Regions from separate parts of the Mesorhizobium sp. CA7 genome, predicted to be linked through region 1. Evidence: predicted binding sites of a transcription regulator. Region 1 holds the regulator's gene; each other region holds the start of a gene.
What was found. Region 1 encodes PhoB, which activates phosphate uptake and scavenging genes when phosphate is short. Its sites were predicted from a motif close to TGTCATNNANCTGTCAT; they were not measured.
Positions count from the first base shown of each region.

Region 2: the regulator PhoB is predicted to act here: its motif matches at 2,593-2,609, upstream of LB552_RS29305 (PhoX family protein).
Region 3: the regulator PhoB is predicted to act here: its motif matches at 4,081-4,097, upstream of LB552_RS14170 (LTA synthase family protein).

Region 1 covers NZ_JAIUHH010000022.1:19,441-26,647, reverse strand. The annotation lists gene pstS (phosphate ABC transporter substrate-binding protein PstS) at 1-378, shown strand, start outside; gene pstC (phosphate ABC transporter permease subunit PstC) at 443-1,429, shown strand; gene pstA (phosphate ABC transporter permease PstA) at 1,433-2,284, shown strand; gene pstB (phosphate ABC transporter ATP-binding protein PstB) at 2,281-3,084, shown strand; gene phoU (phosphate signaling complex protein PhoU) at 3,105-3,812, shown strand; gene phoB (phosphate regulon transcriptional regulator PhoB) at 3,829-4,518, shown strand; gene LB552_RS26485 (ROK family protein) at 4,852-6,093, opposite strand; gene xylF (D-xylose ABC transporter substrate-binding protein) at 6,361-7,207, shown strand, end outside.
Region 2 covers NZ_JAIUHH010000032.1:2,102-9,308, forward strand. The annotation lists gene LB552_RS29300 (GNAT family N-acetyltransferase) at 1-479, shown strand, start outside; gene LB552_RS29305 (PhoX family protein) at 532-2,529, opposite strand; gene LB552_RS29310 (hypothetical protein) at 2,782-3,120, shown strand; gene LB552_RS29315 (phosphatase PAP2 family protein) at 3,139-3,840, shown strand; gene LB552_RS29320 (helix-turn-helix domain-containing protein) at 3,932-4,201, shown strand; gene LB552_RS29325 (SulP family inorganic anion transporter) at 4,335-6,056, shown strand; gene LB552_RS29330 (DMT family transporter) at 6,066-6,992, opposite strand; gene LB552_RS29335 (ATP/GTP-binding protein) at 7,162-7,207, opposite strand, start outside.
Region 3 covers NZ_JAIUHH010000006.1:46,432-53,638, forward strand. The annotation lists gene fabF (beta-ketoacyl-ACP synthase II) at 145-1,407, opposite strand; gene LB552_RS14155 (acyl carrier protein) at 1,442-1,678, opposite strand; gene fabG (3-oxoacyl-[acyl-carrier-protein] reductase) at 1,877-2,614, opposite strand; gene fabD (ACP S-malonyltransferase) at 2,917-3,870, opposite strand; gene LB552_RS14170 (LTA synthase family protein) at 4,146-6,071, shown strand; gene LB552_RS14175 (NAD(P)/FAD-dependent oxidoreductase) at 6,271-7,207, opposite strand, start outside.

The sequences.
Region 1 (7,207 bases):
AACAAGCTCACCTATACCGACATGGTGAACAAGGACGGCAAGAAGGTCGAGCCGACCGCGAAGGCGTTCTCGGCCGCCGCGGCCAATGCCGACTGGAGCTCGCAGCCGGGCTACGGCGTTATCCTGGCCAACCAGGCGGGCGCCGAATCCTGGCCGATGACTTCCGCCACCTGGATCCTCGTCTACCAGAAGCCCGATGATGCGGCAGCCACGGCCGAAGCGCTCAAGTTCTTCGCCTGGTCCTATGCCAAGGGCGACAAGATGGCTGCTGAGCTTGACTACGTTCCGATGCCCGACAAGGTCGTGAAGAGCGTCGAGGAGATGTGGGGCAAGGACATCGTCGACAAGGATGGCAAGCCGGTCTACTCCGGCATGTAATTCCCGCCGAATGAGGAGGGCGCCTCTAGCGCCCTCCTGTCTCTTTCGAAATGCGAGGGGCTAAATGACAGCCGTTTCCGAAGCCGCGACATCGTCCGCCCTGCGGACCAGAGAAGCGACGGTGCGCCGCTTCGCCGTCACCGACATGGTTTTCCGGACGGCGACGCGCCTTTCCGCCATACTCGTGCTCGTTCTGCTCGGGGGGGTCGCGATCTCGCTGGTCGCCGGATCGTGGGAGGCCCTGTCGAAGTTCGGCTTCTCCTTCCTGACCACCGAATCCTGGAACCCGGTCACCGAGAATTTCGGCGCGCTCGCGCCCATCTACGGCACCATCGTCACTTCGGCCATCGCCATTCTCATCGCCGTGCCGATCGGCATCGGTATCGCCATCTTCCTGACCGAGCTTTGTCCGCGCCCGCTCAGGCGTCCGATTGGCATCGCCGTCGAGCTGCTCGCCGGCATTCCCTCGATCATCTACGGCATCTGGGGCCTGTTCGTCTTCGCGCCGTTCCTGCAGACGACTGTGCAGCCCTTCATCATCAGTCTTTTCCACGGCATACCGGGGCTCTCCAGCCTGTTTGCCGGTCCGCCCTACGGCATCGGCTTGCTGACCTCGTCGCTGATCCTCGCCATCATGGTGCTGCCTTTCATCACCTCGATCACCAAGGACGTGTTCGACACGGTGCCGGCGGTGCTGAAGGAATCGGCCTACGGCATCGGCTGCACGACCTGGGAAGTGACCCGGCGCGTGACCATCCCCTATACCCGCATCGGCATCATGGGCGGCGTCATGCTCGGCCTCGGCCGCGCGCTCGGCGAGACGATGGCCGTCACCTTCGTCATCGGCAACGCGCACCGCATCAGCGCCTCGCTGTTTGCGCCGGGCACGACGATCTCGGCGACCATCGCCAACGAATTCACCGAAGCCGACGGCAACCTCTATACATCCTCGCTGGTATCGCTCGGCCTGATCCTGTTCATCATCACCTTCATCATCCTCGCGCTCGCACGCTACATGCTGTTGCGCATCGATAGCCGCACGGGAGCCTGACCGATGTCGACTGCCGCATCGCTTCACCAAAGCCGCAAGCGCAAGAATGCCGTGATGATGACGCTGTGCGTCGTCGCGGCGGGCATCGGGCTGGCCTGGCTGGCGCTGATTCTCGGCGCCCTGCTCTACAAGGGGCTTTCCGGGGTGTCGCTCTCCGTGTTCACGGAAATGACGCCGCCGCCCGGCGATGCCGGCGGCCTGCTCAATGCCATCTACGGCAGCATCGTCATGACGATCATCGGTATCGTCGTCGGCACGCCGATCGGCGTGCTGGCCGGCACCTACATGGCCGAATACGGACGCTTCTCGAAGCTTACGACGGTGGTGCGCTTCATCAACGACATCCTCTTGTCGGCGCCTTCCATCATCATCGGCCTGTTCGTCTACGAGCTGATGGTGCGGCCGATGGGGCACTTCTCGGCGATTGCCGGCGCGGTCGCGCTGTCGATCCTGGTGATCCCCGTCGTGGTGCGCACCACCGAGGACATGCTGAACCTTGTGCCCAACGCGCTGCGCGAAGCAGGCACCGCCATCGGAGCACCGCGCTGGGTAGTGATCCGCTCGGTTGCCTATCGCGCGGCGCTCTCCGGCATCGTCACCGGCATCCTTTTGGCGATCGCCCGCATCTCCGGCGAGACGGCGCCGCTTCTCTTCACCGCGCTCAACAACCAGTTCTGGTCGAGCAATCTCAATGCGCCGATGGCCAGCCTGCCGGTAACCATCTTCCAGTTCGCTCTCAGCCCCTACGAGGAATGGCAGCAACTGGCCTGGACGGGCGCACTCATAATCACCCTGACGGTTCTCGGGCTGAGCATCATCGCCCGCAGCCTAACCGGACGCAGAGAGGACAGATGAAACCGATGTTGTCCACCGACCTGAACGCAGCCGACACGACCGTCGAGAAGGCCAAGATCGAGGTCAAGAACCTCAATTTCTACTATGGCCAGTCGAAGGCGCTGAAGGACATCAACCTGTCCCTGCCCGAGCGCAGCGTGACCGCCTTCATCGGCCCGTCGGGCTGCGGGAAGTCGACGCTGCTGCGCGTGCTCAACCGCATCTACGAGCTCTATCCGAAGCAGAGCGCCGAGGGCCAGGTGCTGCTCGACGGCAAGAACATCCTCGACCGTTCGCAGGACCTCAACCTGCTGCGCACCAAGATCGGCATGGTGTTTCAGAAGCCGACGCCGTTCCCGATGTCGATCTACGAGAACATCGCTTTCGGCGTCAGGCTCTATGAGAAGATCAGCAAGGCCGAGATGGACAGCCGCGTCGAGCAGGCGCTGAAGCGCGCAGCACTCTGGAACGAGGTCAAGGACAAGCTCAACGCCAGCGGCCTCAGCCTCTCGGGCGGCCAGCAGCAGCGCCTGTGCATCGCCCGTACCGTTGCGGTGAAGCCCGAGGTCATCCTGCTCGACGAGCCGGCCTCGGCGCTCGATCCGCTGTCGACCGCCAAGATCGAGGAACTGATCGACGAGCTGCAGGCCGACTACACGATCGTCATCGTCACCCACAACATGCAGCAGGCGGCGCGCGTGTCGCGGCAGACGGCGTTCATGTATCTGGGCGAGCTGGTGGAGTTCGACCGGACCGAGAAGATCTTCACCTCGCCCCGCGAAAAGCGCACGCAGGACTACATCACCGGCCGCTTCGGCTGAGCTCATACGAGGACATCATCATGGCCGAACATACCGTCGCTTCCTTCGACGAGGATCTGAGGCAGATCAGCCGGCTCATCAACGACATGGGCGATCTCGCCAGCTCGATGGTCGGCGCTTCGACCAAGGCCCTGCTCGAGACCGACAATGCCATGGCGCAGCGCGTCGTTTCCGACGATGCCATCATGGACGCGCGCCAGCGCGAGCTCGACGACCGTGCCATCACGCTGATCGCCAAGCGCCAGCCGATGGCCGACGACCTGCGCAATGTGGTCGGCTCGATCCGCATGGCGGGCGACCTCGAACGCATCGGCGACCTCGCCAAGAACATCGCCAAGCGCGTCGGCTCGGTCGGCGTCAGCGCCGCGCCGCGCGACCTCACGCATTCGATCGATTCCATGGCGCAGCTGGTGCTGATCCAGGTCCAGGCCGTGATCCAGGAATATACGGTGGGCGACGCCACGGCGCTGGCCAAGCTTCGCAACGACGACGAGCGCATCGACGTCAAATACACATCCGTCTTCCGGGAGCTCCTGACCTACATGATGGAAGACCCGCGCAACATCACCGCCTGCACGCATCTTCTGTTCTGCGCCAAGAATCTCGAGCGCATCGGCGACCATGTGACCAACATCGCCGAGAATGCCTATTATGTGCTGACCGGCACGCAATTGCCCGCGAATCGTCCCAAGCAGGACGAGACGACAATGTCGGCGCCGGCGGCCTGACGAAGGGTACCTGCCAATGATCGCGCCACGCATCATGGTGGTGGAGGACGAGGAGCCGCTTGGGGTGCTGCTCCGCTACAATCTCGAATCCGAGGGTTACCAGGTCGAAGTGGTGACCCGCGGCGACGAGGCCGAAATCCGCCTTCAGGAAAACGTTCCCGACCTGCTCGTGCTCGACTGGATGGTGCCGGCGGTTTCCGGCATCGAGCTCTGCCGGCGTCTCAGGATGAGGCCTGAGACCGAACGGTTGCCGATCATCATGCTGACGGCGCGGGGCGAGGAAAGCGACCGCGTGCGCGGCCTTTCGACCGGCGCCGACGACTATCTGGTCAAGCCGTTCTCGACACCGGAGTTCATGGCGCGCGTCAAGGCGCTGCTGCGCCGCGCCAAGCCGGAGGTGCTGTCCAGCGTGCTCAAGGTCGGCGACATCGTGCTCGACCGCGAGTCGCACCGCGTCTACCGCAAGAAGAGCGAGATCAGGCTCGGCCCGACCGAGTTCCGGCTGCTCGAATTCATGATGCGCCACCCCGGCCGCGTGTTCTCGCGCAGCCAGCTGCTCGACAATGTCTGGGGCGAGACGATCTATATCGACGAACGCACCGTCGACGTCCATGTCGGGCGGCTGCGCAAGGCCGTCAACAACGGCCGCATGCCGGACGTCATACGTACCATCCGAGGCGCAGGTTACGCGATCAGGGAAGATTAGGGCTAAGGCGCCGAGGCGCTGATGGATTCTGTCTCCAGCATCGGATCGCGTGCATTGGCGATTAGTCGAGACGCTTGTGCTTCGTCATCCACGGGCGGAGCAAGGAGCGCAGCGACGCAGCGCAGACCCGAGGATCCATTCCGTGATGTCGATGCGTTGCGACAGTCCAGAATTCTGTGCCGCTGCGCTCGACGCGTGAGGTAGCGGCATGGATTCCAGGGTCTCCGCGACGGAGCTTCGCTCCTGCTCCGCCCTGGAATGACGAAGCTGCGGGGCCTTCCCTTCGCTAATTTCAAGCGTCTGCTGCTGTCCCCGGACCTCTTCAAGGCTGCCTCAGGCCACGTTCTTTCCCGTCCCCGCTCTTGCCTGGCCTCCGGGTGCGAAAATCTCCTGGTCGACGAAGGTCAGCGCGCGCATGGCGCAGCCTTCGCGGATCAGCGGCAGTTCGTTCGGCTCGGTGTCGAAGGAGATCGATTCGGAGTGCTGGCCCCCGGCCGTCTGGGCGATCGCCTCGCGCAGCGCCGGCTCGATCAGGTCGAAGGCGGCCGCGCTGACGCCGACCATGGCGACGGGCGCCGGGTCGATGAGGGCGAACAGGCTGCCGAGACCGAAACCAAGCGCTTCGCCGGCCCGGCGGTAAGCCTCCCGTTCGGGGCCGTCCCTCTCGCGCGCCTTCGCGGCAAGGGCCCGCATGTCGGCGTCGCCGACGTCGACCGGCTCGGCGTCCTCGCTCATTTTCATGGCGCTGCGCCAGATCGCATAGTTGCCAGCATAGGCCTCGACGCAGCCGCGGCGGCCGCAGCGGCAAAGCGCCCCGCCCGGGCGGTGAATCATGTGGCCGAACTCGCCGCCGGATGAATGCGTGCCGGTGAACAGCGCACCCTTGAGCACGAGACCCATGCCGATGCCGTGCGACAACAGGATGGCGATGAAGTCGTCGCGATAGCGCTCCGGGTCGCGCCATTGCAGCGCCACCGCCATCATGTTGCAGTCGTTCTCCATGGTGGCGGAGATGCCGAACTCCTTCTCTAGGATGTCGGCGAAAGGAATGTCGGTCAGCGGCGTTATCGGCGACCACAGCATGGAGCGCGCATGCGAATCGGTGATGCCCTGAATGCCCATGGCGATGCGGGCGACGCTGCCAATGTCGAGGTCGGGATCCTGCAGCCGGCGCCGCACGATCGCCACGCATTCGCCGATCAGCTCGTCGCGGGGCATAACAAGCGTGTCCAGGCGCTGCTGCTCCTCGGCAACAACTTGGCCGGCATAGTCGATCACGGCGACCGACAGGAAGTTCAGCGACAACACCACGGTCAGCACCGCGGCGGCTTCAGGGTTCAGCGCCAGGCCGATCTGCGGCCGGCCGCGTTTCAACGCCGTCGGCTCGCTGGCCTTGCTTTCGGTGAGAATGCCCTCCTGGATCAGGTCGGCGGAGATCGCCGAAATGGTCGAGTGGCTGAGCCCGGTGGTGGCGGCAATTTCGGTCCGTGATGGCTGACCGGCGCGGCGTACCGCCGAAATCACCATGGCGCGGTTGCGCCGGCGCAAATCGTCGTGGCGGATTCCGACCGACATCGTTTCGCACGTCCTCCCCAGTCATCGCGGCCTTGTGATAATGCCATGGCCTGTCGCTGACACGCTAGGGATTGTGGCAGAAGCCAGGGGCGATGTCATTATTTATTGCGGATGCCGAAAAAAATGCCTGAGCCCATCAAAACCCATCAGAATCTCGGTTGACAGCGCTGTTGTGCTGGACCACTATTTTTTTGAGGCTCGAAAAAAAGCCTCTGTGCCGGCCTTCGGGCCAGTCTGGGTCGCGCCGCACGGCGCAGGGAGGATATCATGAAGAAATTTGCAGCCGCCATTCTGGCGGGCGTTGCCATGTCGCTGACGCTGGCGTCCGTCGCCGAGGCGAAGGACAAGGTGATCGGCGTGTCGTGGTCGAATTTCCAGGAAGAGCGCTGGAAGACCGACGAAGCAGCGATGAAGGCCGCCATCGAGGCCGCCGGAGACAAATATATTTCGGCCGACGCGCAGTCCAATCCGGGCAAGCAGCTGACCGACGTCGAAAGCCTGATCTCGCAGGGCGCCAACGCGCTGATCATCCTGGCGCAGGATGCCTCGGCAATCGGCCCGGCAGTGCAGAAGGCGCTCGATGAAGGAATCCCGGTCGTCGGCTATGACCGCCTGATCGAGAACAAGGACGTGTTCTACCTGACCTTCGACAACAAGGAAGTCGGACGCATGCAGGCCCGCGAGGTGTTCAAGGCCAAGCCGGAAGGCAACTATGTCTTCATCAAGGGCTCGGGCTCCGATCCGAACGCCGACTTCCTGTTCGCGGGCTCCATGGAAGTCCTGAAGGACGCAATCGACAGCGGCAAGATCAAGAATGTCGGCGAGGCCTACACGGACGGCTGGCTGCCGGCCAACGCGCAGAAGAACATGGAGCAGTTCCTGACCGCCAACGACAACAAGGTCGACGCGGTCGTGGCTGCCAATGATGGCACCGCCGGCGGCGTTGTCGCGGCGCTGACGGCGCAGGGGCTGGCCGGCACCGTGCCGGTCTCGGGCCAGGACGGCGACCACGCGGCGCTCAACCGCATCGCGCTCGGCACGCAGACCGTGTCGGTGTGGAAAGACGCGCGCGAGCTCGGCAAGAACGCCGCCGAGATCGCCTCGCAGCTCGCCG
Region 2 (7,207 bases), on a different contig from region 1:
AGATCGCCCTGCCGCCGGAAATCTCCACGATCTCGGCAGCGCCGCTGGTGCAGATGATCGCCGAAGCGCCGATGCCGGTGACTTCCGATGAGCGCATTCGGCAGCTGAAAAAAGACGATGCCGAGGAAATGCTGGCGCTCGCGTCTCTTACCAAGCCCGGTCCCTTCACGCTGGAGGCGCTGAGCCTCGGCGATTTCTGGGGCATCAGGATCGACGGCAGGCTGGCGGCAATGGCCGGCGAGCGCATGAAGCAGCCCGGATACTCGGAACTCAGCGGCGTGTGCACGCATCCGGATTTCCGCGGCGGCGGCCTTGCCCGCCTGCTGTCGGTGTTCGTCGCCGGCCGGATCGCGGCACGCGGCGAGGTTCCATACCTGCACGCCTATGAGAGCAACGCTGCGGCGATCAGGCTTTACGAGTCCATCGGCTTCCGCTTGAGAAGCAAGATCAACATGGCCATGGTTCAACGCGCGGAGTAACGAAAGGGAGGATTTGATCGAAATCCTCCCTCTCGACGTCTCGGCTACAAGGTCACACGGCGATCTTGCCGCCGCCCTGCTTCGTGATCGCAACGACGGACGGCCGCACCGGCATGTCCGGCTTGAAGTCCGGCCAGCGGGTCGACGGGTCCTCGTAATAGGATGGGCGGCTGAAACCTTCCCAGTCCTCGCCACCGTCGCCCGGGTGCTGGACGGCGACGAAAGCTGTCTGGTCATCCGGCGCGAAGAGCGGGCCGCACATTTCGGCGCCGATCGGCACGCGGAAGAACAGTTTCGACGTTGCCCGCGCGGCACCCTCGGTATCGACCGCCCAGAGACCGTCGGTGCGGCCGGTGGCCTTCGGGCCCTGGCCGTCGGTGGCGACCCACAGGCGCCCGGCCGAATCGACGGCGCAATTGTCCGGCATGCCGAACCAGCCATGGGCGGTGGTCGCTGTCGAGAAGGTGGCGCCGACATCGGCAACGGAAGGATCGCCGCATTTCAACAGCACTTCCCATTTGCCCTTGGTGGCGGCGAAGTCGCCGCCATCCTCGACGATCTCGATGATGTGGCCGAAAGCGTTCTCGGCGCGCGGATTGGCGGCGTCGACCTGCTCGGCCTTGCGCTTGGAATTGTTGGTCAGCATGACATAGACCTTGCCGTTGCCGGCATTGGGCTGGATGTCCTCCGGCCGGTCCATCTTGGTGGCGCCGAGCAGGTCGGCGGCGCGGCGCGTCTCGATGAGAACGTCGGCCTGGGAAGCAAAACCGTTCTCCGCCGTCAGCGGGCCTTGACCGAAAACGATCGGCATCCATTCGACCGAGCCGTCCTCGGCGAATTTGGCCACATGCAACGTGCCGTCATCGAGCAGGTTCATGTTGGCGGCGCGGTCATTGGGGTTGAACGTGCCGGCGGTGACGAATTTGTAGACATAGTCGAAGCGCTCGTCGTCGCCGAGATAGAAGACGACGCGGCCGTCCTTGGCGACGATCGATTCGGCGCCCTCATGCTTGAAGCGCCCCATGGCGGTGCGCTTCTTCGGGGTCGAGTTCGGATCGTTGACGTCGACCTCGACGATCCAGCCGAAGCGATTGGGCTCGTTCGGCTCCTTGGCAAGATTGAAGCGGTCGTAATGCGCGCCCCACTCATAGGCGCCTTCCGGAATGCCGAGGCGCTTGTAATTGGCCGCTTCCCTGTGGCCTTCCGGCAATTCGCCCGAGAAATAGCCGTGGATGTTCTCCTCGGCCATCACATAGGTGCCCCAGGGCGTGACGCCGCCGGCGCAATTGTTGAGGGTGCCGATGACCTTGGTACCGGACGGGTCCGCATTGGTCTTGACGCGGTCATGGCCCGCCACCGGGCCGGAGAGCGCCATCTCGGTGGTCGACATGATGCGGCGGTTGAGCTTGCCGTCGCGCACCACTTGCCATTTGCCGTCCTGCTTGCGGATCTCGACGATGGTGCCGCCATGGGCGGCCATCTCGACATCGACCTGCTCCTTCGAGAGCGGCGCCACCTCGGCCTTCTTCTTTCCGTCCTTCTCGACGATCGAAACGATGCCGGGGAACATCAGATGCGGGTTGGTATATTCGTGGTTGACGACCAAAAGGCCGTGCTCGGCCGAGCCGTCGATCGGAATATAGCCGACATAGTCGTTGTTGTAGCCGAACTGTCTTGCCTGGGCTTCGGCCGACTGCTTCAGCGGATCGAAGTCGGGGGAATCGGCAAACAGCGGATCGCCCCAACGCAACAGCACGTCGGCGTCATAGCCGGGCGCGACATGGTGCTTGTCGTCGATACCGGCTTCGAGCTCGTCGAACTTGAAGGCCGAAGCCTCGGCGGCGCGCGCCTCGTCGGCCGCAATCAGCGCCAGCGGACTGACGGTGGCGGCGATGGCCGACACGGCCAGCGACCCCATGAGAAAGCCGCGGCGCGAGAAACGCGCGGCGATGATCTCGCCCATGGTGCGGTTGTCGGTCGGGTTGACCGGCGGGCCGTCATTTTCCTCGAGCTGGCTGGTCCGGAAACGGGTCTCAGGGGTCACGGTCATGAGTTGTCCTCTGGCTTCTTGAGTGGCTGGGGATTTTGACCCTTCGACCCCTAAAGCGCGCCGATCACATTTTCGTGACACTGCCGTGATAGAACCGCAATAGTGTTTGCCGGCTCGCGGCGGCTTTTGCGACACCCGGCTTCAGTCCCTTGAGCGCCTGCGCTTGGCTGTGGTCAGCTTGACGACATCGCCCGCTTCGGGAAACAAGGGCTGGCCGGCGTGGCGACGGCGCTTCAAAAAGGGGGCGGCAAGGTGAGTTTCTGGGGACTGGCGCAGCTCGGCATTTCGACCGTGATATTCCTGCTGGCGGCGATGGCGGCCAAGCAATGGGGGCTGGCGCCGAGCTTGGCCAAGCTGCTTTTGACGCTGGCGCTCTACTCGGCCGGCAATCTGATCATGCTGAGGCTGGTGCGGGAATTCGGCATGTCGGTGTCGTTCAGCCTATCGGCGGTGATCCAGCTTGTCGCGGTCAATGTCGTGGCGATCGCCTTCTTCGGCGAACGGCTCAATGCCTTGCAGGCGATCGGCATGGTGCTGGCGATCGCCGCGGTCGCGCTGATCACGCTCGGGCCCTATATCCAGCGGCTGTAGCTGGACCCGAGGGCCCGAATGAAATCGACCGCCAACGCGCTCCTCAACAAGTTGGAATTCCCGGTGCTGCTGGCCGGGCTGGTGATTGCCGGCGGGCTATGGGGCCTGGTGGAACTCATGGAGGTGGCGCGCGCCACGACGCCGCATACCTTCGATACGGAGATCCTGCTCGCCTTCCGCCGCGCCGGCCAGCCGGACAGCCCGATCGGCCCGCTTTGGCTGGAGGGCGCGGTGCGCGACATCACCGCGCTGGGCAGCACCGCTGTGCTGGTGCTGATCACGACGGCGACCATCCTCTATCTGCTCCTGATCCGCAGACCCTCGACAGCCCTATTCATGTTCGCGGCCGTCGCCGGCGGGCAAGCGCTCTCCAGCCTGCTCAAGCTCGAGGTCGACCGGCCGCGGCCCGATCTCGTCTCGCATCTCGTCACCGAGACCTCGCTGTCCTTTCCGAGCGGCCACGCGATGCTGTCGGCGGTGACCTATCTGACGCTCGGTTCCTTGGCGGCCCGCTTCCTGCCGGACCGCAGGACGAAAGTCTTCGTGCTTTGCCTCGCCGTGCTCACCACCGTGCTGGTCGGCGCCAGCCGCGTCTATCTCGGCGTGCATTGGCCCTCCGACGTGCTTGCAGGCTGGTGCGCGGGCTTTGCCTGGGCCATGCTGTGCTGGCTTGCGGCGCGGCTGCTGCAGCGACGCAAAGTCGTCAAGGATAGCGAATAACCAATGTCTCACCCATATTAGATGATACTTGAAACATCACTATGATTGTATTATCCATTGGTATCGCAGACTCAGACAAAGGTTCTGGCCGATGATCACTGCTGCGCAGATGCGCGCCGCAAGGGCGTTGGCCGGTATCGACCAGCGAACGCTTGCCGAGCGCGCCGGCGTCTCGCTTCCGACGATACAGCGCATGGAAGCGAGCGAGGGCGTTGTGCGAGGCGTCGTCGACACGCTGATGAAGGTCATCCATGCCCTCGATGAGGCCGGGGTGGAATTGATCGGCGAGAACCAGACCAGCGAACGCGGCGGCAGGGGCGTGCGCCTCAAGGCCACCGTGGCGCAGAACCCGCAGGGCTGAGCCGCAACCGTGTCCGTCTCGGGAACCGTTGCCGGTTTTCGGGCAGCGATGCGGCGTCGCAACGGTTTTATCGCGACGGCGACCGCCGACATCCAGCCGACGATCCCGCCGCCCTGTGGAGCGGAAGCAGTTCATGGATCAGGCGGGGCGGGCAATTCACCACCAAGCACGGCCGACCTTCGCCGAGCTGTTTACACCAAAGCTGGTGACGGTGCTGCGCGAGGGCTACCACCTCAAGCAGCTGAGGGCCGATGTGATCGCCGGCCTGACGGTCGCCATCGTGGCGTTGCCGCTGTCGATGGCGATCGCGATCGCCTCGCATGTGGAGCCCGAGCGCGGACTGTTTACGGCGATCATCGGCGGTTTCATAGTCGGCGCGCTTGGCGGCAGCCGTTTCCAGATCGGCGGGCCCGCTGGCGCCTTCATCGTGGTCGTGGCCTCGACGGTCGACCGGCACGGTGTCGACGGGCTGATCCTGGCAATGCTCATGGCCGGCGTCTTCCTGCTCGCGGCCGGCTATCTGAGGCTCGGCGCCTATGTGAAGTTCATTCCGTATCCGGTGACGGTGGGTTTCACCGCGGGCATCGCCGTCATCATCCTGTCCAGCCAGTTGCACGACCTGTTCGGCCTGACGCTGCCGGGCAAGGAGCCAGGCGACCTGCTGCCGCGGCTTATCGCGCTCGGCAAGGCGGCCCGAACGGCAAACCCGGCGGCCATTGCGCTCGCCGCGCTGACGATAGGGATCATCGTGGCCATGAAGCGCTGGCGCCCTTCGTGGCCGGGCCTCCTGATCGCGGTGGCGGCGGCCTCGCTGGCGACGACGCTTCTCGGTCTTCCCGTAGAGACGATCGGAACGCAATTCGGTGGCATTCCGCGGATGTTGCCGGATCCGGCTCTTCCGGCGCTGGATGCGCAGAAGCTCGTCTCCGTGGTGCCCGACGCAATTTCCTTCGCTCTGCTCGGAGCAATCGAATCGCTGCTTTCCGCCGTGGTCGCGGACGGTATGACCGGACGACGGCACCGCTCCAACTGCGAACTGGTGGCACAGGGCATCGCCAATATCGGCTCGGCGCTGTTCGGCGGGATCTGCGTGACTGGACTGATCGCGCGCACGGCGACCAACATCCGCGCGGGCGCGCATGGACCGTTGTCGGGAATATTCCATTCCGCCTTCCTGCTGCTGTTCATGCTGGTGGCTGCGCCGCTTGCCAGCTACATCCCGCTGGCGGCGCTTGCCGGGGTGCTGGCCACGGTGGCCTGGAACATGGTGGAGAAGCCCGCCTTCCTGGCGCTGATCCGATCGTCCTGGGGCGACGCCCTGGTGCTTCTGGTCACCTTCGGACTTGTCATCTTCCGCGACCTCACCACCGGCATCGTGGTCGGCTTTGCGCTGGGCGCTCTGCTGTTCATCGGGCGGATGGCGCGTTCGGTCGAGGTGGAGGCACATGTCCCGCCGGTGACGGAGGACCGCGCCGACGCCGCAAATGGCGGGCGCGTTGCCTATGACCTCGCCGCCGCCACCGATCCGGATACCGTCATCTATCGCATATCGGGGGCGTTCTTCTTCGGCGCTGCGGCAACGATCGCGACCGTGCTGGACCGTATCGCCGACCAGCACAGGAACTTCATCCTCGATTGCTCGGCTGTGCCCTTCCTCGATTCGACCGCGGCAAACGTCATCGAAAGCACGGCGAACAACGCAAGGCGCGCCGGAGGACGCTTCATCATCGCGGGCGCCTCGTCGCAAGTCAGGCGCACCCTGATAAGCCATGGCGTCAAGCGGCCGCTGGTGACCTATGCAGCCTCGATCCGTGACGCGCGGGCGCAGCTGGGCGGAAAAGCGGAGACGGCGTAGGCGCCCTGCTCAAACGGTCGCTTCGATCGGCTCGGCAAGCTTGGGGCTGGCTCGTGCGGCGATCAGGCAGCCGGCGACGATGAGACATGCGCCCGCCAGCGTGGTCCAGGCCACCTTCTCGCCGAAGAAGAACCAGCCGAGCGCGATCGCCCAGATGAAGGCCGAGTATTCTGTCGGGATGAGATATTGCGCTTCGGCGCGGGCGTAGGACCAACTCATCAGGAACTGGCCGGCAAGCGACAGCATCGCAACGCCTGCCAAGGGGAGCCAAAGTTCTCTCGGCAGAGCGATCGCAAGCCAGGGCGCCGCGCAACCAAGGATGATCCCGACGAAGATATTCTGGAACAGGATGATCTCGACCGGCTTGGCCAGAAGTGCCTGTCGTCGAGCGAGGATCAGATTGTAACCGTAGAAGACCGTCGATACGAGCACGGCGACCGTACCCCAAAGCGCATCCTGCGAATGGCCTGCCTGCCCGAACTGGCCGGCCAGTATGATCAAGACGCCCGCGATGCCGGCCAGCGACGCCCACACCGCCTGCCGCCTTATGCGCTCGCCCAGCAGCAATGCGGCGAGGAAAAGTGCAAACAACGGCGCGACGAAGCTCAGGCCTATGGCTTCGGCGAGCGGCAGCCTGGCGAGACCCCAGAAGAACGAGACTAGGACGATGCCGACAATGACCGCGCGCAGCGCATGCAGACCGAGCACCGGGAGGGTCGGTTTCGAGCGCGGCCCCATCGACCAGGCCGTGCCCGCGACCACGGTCGCGACCATGCTGCGCCATAGCACCGTATTGTAGACGCCGACCGCGATGACCAGCGACTTCATCGCCGCATCCATGCCCGACAGCAGGAAGATCGCCAGCGCGCAGACGAGCACCGGGATCGTCGGTGAAACGGCGCCGTTCAGGCTGGATGTCTTCACGGCTTTGCTCACATGAGGGTTGCCGCCGAATAGTCCGGAGCGGGTGGCGAAACCAGATGGCAGCCGCACCGACATGGCGGTCCAATATCGAGCGGCGAGGCGAAAAGCTCGCCTCATCGCTGAGTGCCGAGATGCGAAACGCTGTCCCGCCGGCGTTGCAATGCTCTCCGCCACGACATGCTTAATCCATTGACAGCGCCGCGACCTCGCCCTCGCCCATCAACGGC
Region 3 (7,207 bases), on a different contig from region 1:
CAACGAATCCCCTAGCTACAAACTAGGGGAGAATTTGGCAAAAATGACGGCAGGTGGCGGGACTGCCGGCTGGTTGTCTTTTTCTGAGCAATCCCGGGGCGGAAAGCGCTGAGCACTCCTGCCTGGATTGCTCCGGTTGGCCTTTCAGCCATTGTAGCGCTGGAACACGAGCGAGGCGTTGGTGCCGCCGAAGCCGAAGGAATTCGACAACGCGACATCGATCTGGCGCTGGCGCGGCTTGTTCGGCACGAGATCGATCGCCGTCTCGCGTTCCGGATTGTCGAGATTGATTGTGGCGGGCGCAACGTTGTCGCGGATGGCGAGGATCGAGAAAATCGCTTCCGCGGCACCCGCGGCGCCCAGCAGATGGCCGATCGACGACTTGGTCGACGACATCGAGATCTTCGAGGCGGCATTGCCGACCAGCCGCTCGACCGCGCCGAGCTCGATCGTGTCGGCCATGGTCGAGGTGCCGTGCGCGTTGATGTAGTCGACGTCGGCCGGCGAGAGTTTCGCCCGGTTCAGCGCCGCCGTCATGCAGCGGAAGGCGCCATCGCCATCTTCGGCCGGCGCGGTGATATGGTGGGCATCGCCGGTCAGGCCATAGCCGGTGACCTCGGCATAAATCTTGGCACCGCGGGCCTTAGCGTGCTCCAGCTCTTCCAGGACGACGACGCCCGCGCCCTCGCCCATGACGAAGCCGTCGCGGTCGCGATCATAAGGACGCGACGCTGTTTCGGGGCTGTCATTGCGCTCGGTGGACAGCGCCCGGCAGGCCGCGAAGCCGGCAATCGACAGCCGGGTGACCGGCGCCTCGGCGCCGCCGGCCAGCATCACATCGGCATCGCCCCACATGATCAGCCGGGCGGCGTCGCCAATGGCGTGCGCGCCGGTCGAGCAGGCAGTGACTACCGCATGGTTCGGGCCCTTCAGGCCGTGGCGGATGGAAACCTGGCCCGAGACCAGATTGATGATCTGTCCGGGGATGAAGAAGGGGCTGATGCGGCGCGGGCCGCGTTCCTTCAGGATCATCGCGTTCTCGGCGATGCCGTCGATGCCGCCGATGCCAGAGCCGATCAGAACGCCGGTGGCGCACTGGTCCTCATGTGTCTCAGGCTTCCAGCCGGAATCGGCCAGCGCCTCGTCGGCGGCCGCGATGCCGTAGAGGATGAACTCGCCGATCTTGCGCAGTTCCTTCGGCTCGAGCACAGCCTCCGGATTGAAGGTGCCGTTCGAGCCGTCGCCGCGCGGAATGATGTGGGCGATCTTGCAGGCAAGATCGTCCACCTCGAATTCGGTGACACGCCGGCAGGCGCTGCGGCCGGAGAGCAATTCCCGCCAGCTATGCTCGACGCCCATGCCGAACGGCGAAAGCAGGCCAAGGCCCGTGACGACGACACGCCTCATCGCAGGTCCTCCCCGGTTATGCCTGCGAAAGAACTCAGGCCGAGGCCTTGTCGATATACTTGACGGCGTCGCCGACAGTGAGGATGGTCTCGGCCGCATCGTCCGGAATCTCGACGCCGAACTCTTCTTCGAATGCCATGACGAGTTCAACCGTGTCGAGGCTGTCCGCGCCCAGATCGTCGATGAAGCTCGCCTGCTCCGTCACCTTGTCGGCATCGACGCCGAGATGCTCGATGACGATCTTCTTGACGCGCTCTGCGGTGTCACTCATTTGGGGCAATCCTCGTCTTAGGTTGTCTATCTTCGTTAGCGGGCGGAATGCCGCTAATCAAGCTGAAAGATGGTCTTGCGGGCAACGCAACGCCACAGGACCGGTTTTTGCCCGAACCGCCGGGTTGCGGGCCGCATTACACGAAAAATGACGGGCGTCCAAGCCGAAATGGCTGTTTTCACAGGCGCCCGCCCTGCCTCAGATCATTGCCATGCCGCCGTTGACGTGAATGGTCTGGCCGGTGACATAGGCCGCCTCATTGGAGGCGAGATAAGCGACGGCGGACGCCACTTCAACGCTGGTGCCCATGCGCCGGGTCGGGATCGCGGCCATGATCGTCTCTTTCTGCTTGTCGTTGAGCTTGTCGGTCATGGCCGATTCGATGAAGCCCGGGGCGACGCAGTTGACGGTGATGTTGCGGGTGGCGATCTCCTGCGCCAGCGACTTGGAAAAGCCGATCATGCCCGCCTTGGAGGCGCAGTAATTGGTCTGGCCGGGATTGCCGGTGACGCCGACCACCGAGGTGATGTTGATGATGCGGCCATGGCGGCGGCGCATCATCGGATGCGTCAGCTCGCGGGTCAGCCGGAACACCGCGGTGAGGTTGACCTCGATCACGCTGTCCCAGTCCGCGTCCGACATGCGCACGAACAGGCCGTCCTTGGTGATGCCGGCATTGTTGACCAGGATGTCGACGCCCTCGAGATCGGCCTCCGCTTTCTGGCCGAGCGCCTTGACCGCGTCGCGGTTCGTCAGGTCCGCCGGAAACAGTTTTACGCGGTCGCCCAATTCGCCCGCCAAGGCTTCCAGCTTCTCCACACGGGTGCCATGCAGGCCGACGATCGCGCCCTGGCTGTGCAGCACCCTGGCGATCGCCTCGCCGATGCCTCCCGATGCGCCGGTGACGAGCGCCTTGCGGCCGGTCAGTTCGAACATATCTTCAACCTCATTTTTCCAGACGGCTGCAAGCAGTCGCGTTCCGTATACGTCATATCGTCCAAGTCACGCTAGACAAGCGTCGGACATTGGCGAAGGCCTCCTTCCCGTCGTCATCCACGGGCGGAGCGGGAGCGAAGCGGACGCGTAGACCCGAGGATCCATGCCGTGACATTGGCCGAAGGATGCAACGGAGCAGAATTCTGCACCGCGGCGGCACTTCCAAGTCACGGCATGGATTCTAGGGTCTGCGCTGCGTCGCTTCGCTCCTTGCTCCGCCCTAGAATGACGAAAACGGGGCCTCACCCCAAAGCCGCCAGCGCGGCCTCGACTTCCGCCGCCGTGCCCACCGCGCCGGTGGCGATGTCGCGGTTGATGCGGCGCGCCAGGCCCGACAACACCTTGCCTGCGCCGACTTCGTAGAGGCTCGCAACGCCGTTGGCGCCAAACCATTCCACTGTCTCTCGCCAGCGCACGCGGGCGACCACCTGCTCGACCAGGCGGCGGGCGATCTCATCGGGGTCGCTGGTCGGGGTTACGGTGACGTTCGAGACGATCGGCACCACCGGCGCGGATTTCGCGACACCGGCCAGCGCCTCGCGCATTATATCGGCGGCAGGCGTCATCAGCGCCGAATGAAAGGGCGCGGAAACCTGCAGCATCAGCGCCCGCTTGGCGCCTTTTTCGGTGCACAGCCTCGCCGCCAGCTCGACCGCCGGCCTGGCGCCGGAGATCACCAGCTGGCCGCCGCCATTGTCGTTGGCGACCTGGCAGACGGAGCCGTTACCGACCTCGCGAGCTGCCTCGGCGCAAGCGGCCTCGACGTCGGCCTGTTCCAGCCCGATGATCGCGGCCATGGCGCCCTCGCCGGGCGGCACCGCCGCCTGCATGGCGTTGCCGCGGGTCCGAAGCAGCCGCGCCGCATCGCCGACCGAAACGAAGCCTGCCGCGGCAAGCGCGGAATATTCACCAAGCGAATGGCCGGCGACATAAGCCACCTTGTCCTTCAAAGAGAAGCCGCGCGCTTCGAGCGCCCGCATCGCCGCCAGCGACACCGCCATCAGCGCCGGCTGGGCATTGGCGGTCAGCGTCAGCCTCTCTTCCGGCCCTTCCCAGATGAGTTTCGACAGTTTTTCGCCGAGCGCTGCGTCCACTTCCTCGAAGACGCGGCGTGCTTCGGGGAATGCATCGGCGAGGTCCTTCCCCATGCCGACGGCCTGGCTGCCCTGTCCCGGAAAGGTGAATGCGACGGCCATTTGAGGTCTCTCCAGAGGCTGGTTTTGTCTGCCTCTGGCGCAAGGCGGACAGCCAAGTCAAGCCCGCAGGCGTCTCTTCGGCCTGCATTTCGGTCGGAAACCTGGCTGACTGCCTGTTCCAAAAGGCCTTTTACTTGATCACACCTGATGAAAACCGCTCACGTTTAGTTTGCTGGCTCTTCTTATTTCCGCCACAGGCGCTAGCTTTGCGTGACATTTCGATGACAGTGGCGTGACGCGAGTGGAAGACGCGTGACAAGGGCCGGGGAAGCAAAGTGGCAAGGATCAGGAAAGGCGCGGCCAAACCCGCGCCGCAATTTTTGGAAGACGATCCGTCCACCGGCTATCTGCCGGGACGAGCCTGGCCGACCGTACGCTACGGCCTGTCGACGCTTCTTGCCTCAGCCCTGCTTGTATTCGCGATCGAGCTGATCGTACGCGGCGATTTCTTCGGCACGGTCGATTTCTTCATGCAGCCCTTCAAGCCCGGCTGGACCACCATCGTCGTCTTCGCCCTGGTGCTGCTCGGGCTGGACGCCATACTCGGCCGAAGCCACCAGAGCCTGATGATCGTGGCGCCGCTGACGCTGGCGCTGGCCTTTGTCGGCCACCAGAAATCGCGTTACCTCGGCGACCCGCTCTATCCCACGGATTTCCTGTTCGCCCGCCAGATCATGGCGCTGATGCCGCTCCTGGTGCGCGAACGGCCATGGACGGCCGTCATGCTGGCGGTCGGCATCGTCGGCGGTCTGACGCTGCTCTTCTACGGCTGGCGGACCTGGCGCCGGCGAGTGCCCATCCTCAGCCGCAAGGGCCGCCTGGCGCGGCTGGCGCTTGCCGTGCCGCTGCTCGCCTTCTTCGTCTCGATCATGGACTACGCCACCTTCTCGTGGACGCGCGACCGGCTGCAGATCATCCCGATCATGTGGGACCAGAAGGAGAACTACGCCTCCAACGGCTTTGCGCTGGCCTTCGCGATGAACGTGCCGATGGCGCATGTCGCGGCGCCGCCCGGCTATTCCGAGAAGACGATGTCCGCGATCCAGCGCCCCGACGTCGCCGCTTCCATGCCGGACGAGAAGCCGGATATCGTGGTGGTGATGAGCGAATCCTTCTGGGATCCGACGCACCTGCCCGGCGTCACCATCAAGCCCGACCCGATCCCGACGGTCAGGGCGTTGCGCTCCGGCTCGATGTTCTCGCCCGAGTTCGGCGGCATGACCGCCAATATCGAGTTCGAGGCGCTGACCGGCTTTTCCAACGCCTTCCTGCCGGCCGGCTCGATCCCCTATCAGCAATATGTGCGCACCCCGACCCCGTCGCTGGCGACCTTCCTGAAGAGCCAGGGTTATCGGGCGCGCGCCATCCATCCCGGCACCAACTGGTTCTGGAACCGCGGCGCCGTCTATGCCGATTTCGGCTTCAACGACTTCCGCTCCGAAGAGACGCTGCCGCCGATGGAAAAGCGCGGGCCGCTGGCTTCCGACGCGGCGATGACCGACGAGATCATCCGCGAGGCCGACACCAGCGACGATCCGGTGTTCCTGTTCGCCGTCAGCCTGCAGAACCACGGTCCTTACGAGCCCTACCGCTACTACAACCCGACGCATTCGATCGACGCGCCGATCAGTTCCTGGGCGCGGGAATCGCTGCTTTCCTATGCCGAGGGGTCGGCCGACGCCGACCGCGGCCTGCAGCGCCTGATCGACTGGGCGAAGGCCCGCCAGCGGCCGACCATCATTGCCTTCTTCGGCGACCATCTGCCGCCGCTCGGACCCGTCTATGTCGAGACCGGCTTCCTCAAGGACAATGTCGCGCCGCGCAAGGAGCCGGCGGTCGCCGCGCTCGAACACCACGATACGCCTTTGGTCATCTGGTCGAACCGCTCCGGTCCGGTCGAGAACATCGGCTCGGTGAGCCCGGCCTTCCTGCCCTATCATATCCTGACCACGGCAGGCATCAGCCACCCCTATTACACCGGCTTCCTCGGCGCGCTGCGTGAACACTACCGGGTGGTCGACCGCAACCTGCTCCTGTCGCCCGTGGGCGAAGCAACGCCGGATTGGGCGAGGCAGAAGCAGATCGATCCGAAGATCAACGATTTCCGGCTCATCCAATACGACATGATGTTCGGCAAGCGGCTCTCGGCGCCCGACTTCTTTCCCGAGACGGTGAACAGGCTGGTTGCGCATACAAGCTGAGCTGAGCGGCGGTCACAACCGATCGCGGCTATCCCGGTCCTTGGCGGGAAAGTTTCGATGCCGGGCCTTGGAAAGGTTTTGTCGCTGCGATTTAGAGCAATTCCAGGAAAAGTGTGAGCGGTTTTCCGTCCGGAATTGCGTAAAAAACAAAAAGATAGGGCGTTTCGCCGTTTCCGTGAAACGGTGAAAGCGCTAGACGTCAAAAGCCTGGAACGGGCTGGACCTTTCCACTCAGCCGAGCGCCAAGCGTCAAAGCGGCCGGAAAATTCTTGATCACGGCGCGCATGGCCGACGCGCCACCTGGCCCAAGCGCTATTTTGGCAATCAAGGCCGCGGCACGCAGACGGGTCGAGAATTGCCGACGCCATTCGCGTTCGTAGCGATGCCCGGCGGCGTCGCGGTCCTCGCGACGTTTGCCCGATGCGATCAGTTCTCGCGCAAGCAGCCAGCCCGATTGCAGCGCCATCGAAATCCCTTCGGCGATGACAGGATGCGACTCGCCCGCGATGTTGCCGACACGGAAGATGCCCTGATCGTAACCGGCCCGGATGCCCGGATGAATCGGTCCCGCAGCCAGCCATGGGCCATCCAATTCGGCACCTGCCAGCGCAGTTCGCACGCCTCGGCACGAGGCCAGGACGTGGCGCGACACCGCATCCGCCGCCGCAATATTCCCAAAGCGCCGGCGCAGCCCGGATAGAACATCGCGGCGGATACAGCAGGAGATTGAAACCCGGCCATGATCCGCAGTTACCATCCCGCCATAGCCGCCTGGGAATACCAGCAGCGGCATCAGATCGGGCGCCAGCGCGGCGCCGGTAAAATGCGCCTTGAAGCCGAAAAGGTCGGAGGGTTGGCTCGTTCTTTCAAGCTGGCTCGGAAGTTTCCCGGCTTCCCAGGATCCGTGCGCGGCAATGATGACGGGTGTGCTGAGCAGCTTCTGTTGCTGGTCAGATTCCACAGTCAGAAATTGCAAGTCATCGCGCCGGCAGATGGCGACTGCCTTGCAAGGCTGGAGGATCTCGACACCCGCACGTTCGGCAGCCTGCAGCAGGATGGTGTCCAGACGATCGCGGCCGAGCGCGCGGCCGAGACCCATCTTGGCGCTCGGCATTCGCGCCTGCGCCGAGACATCG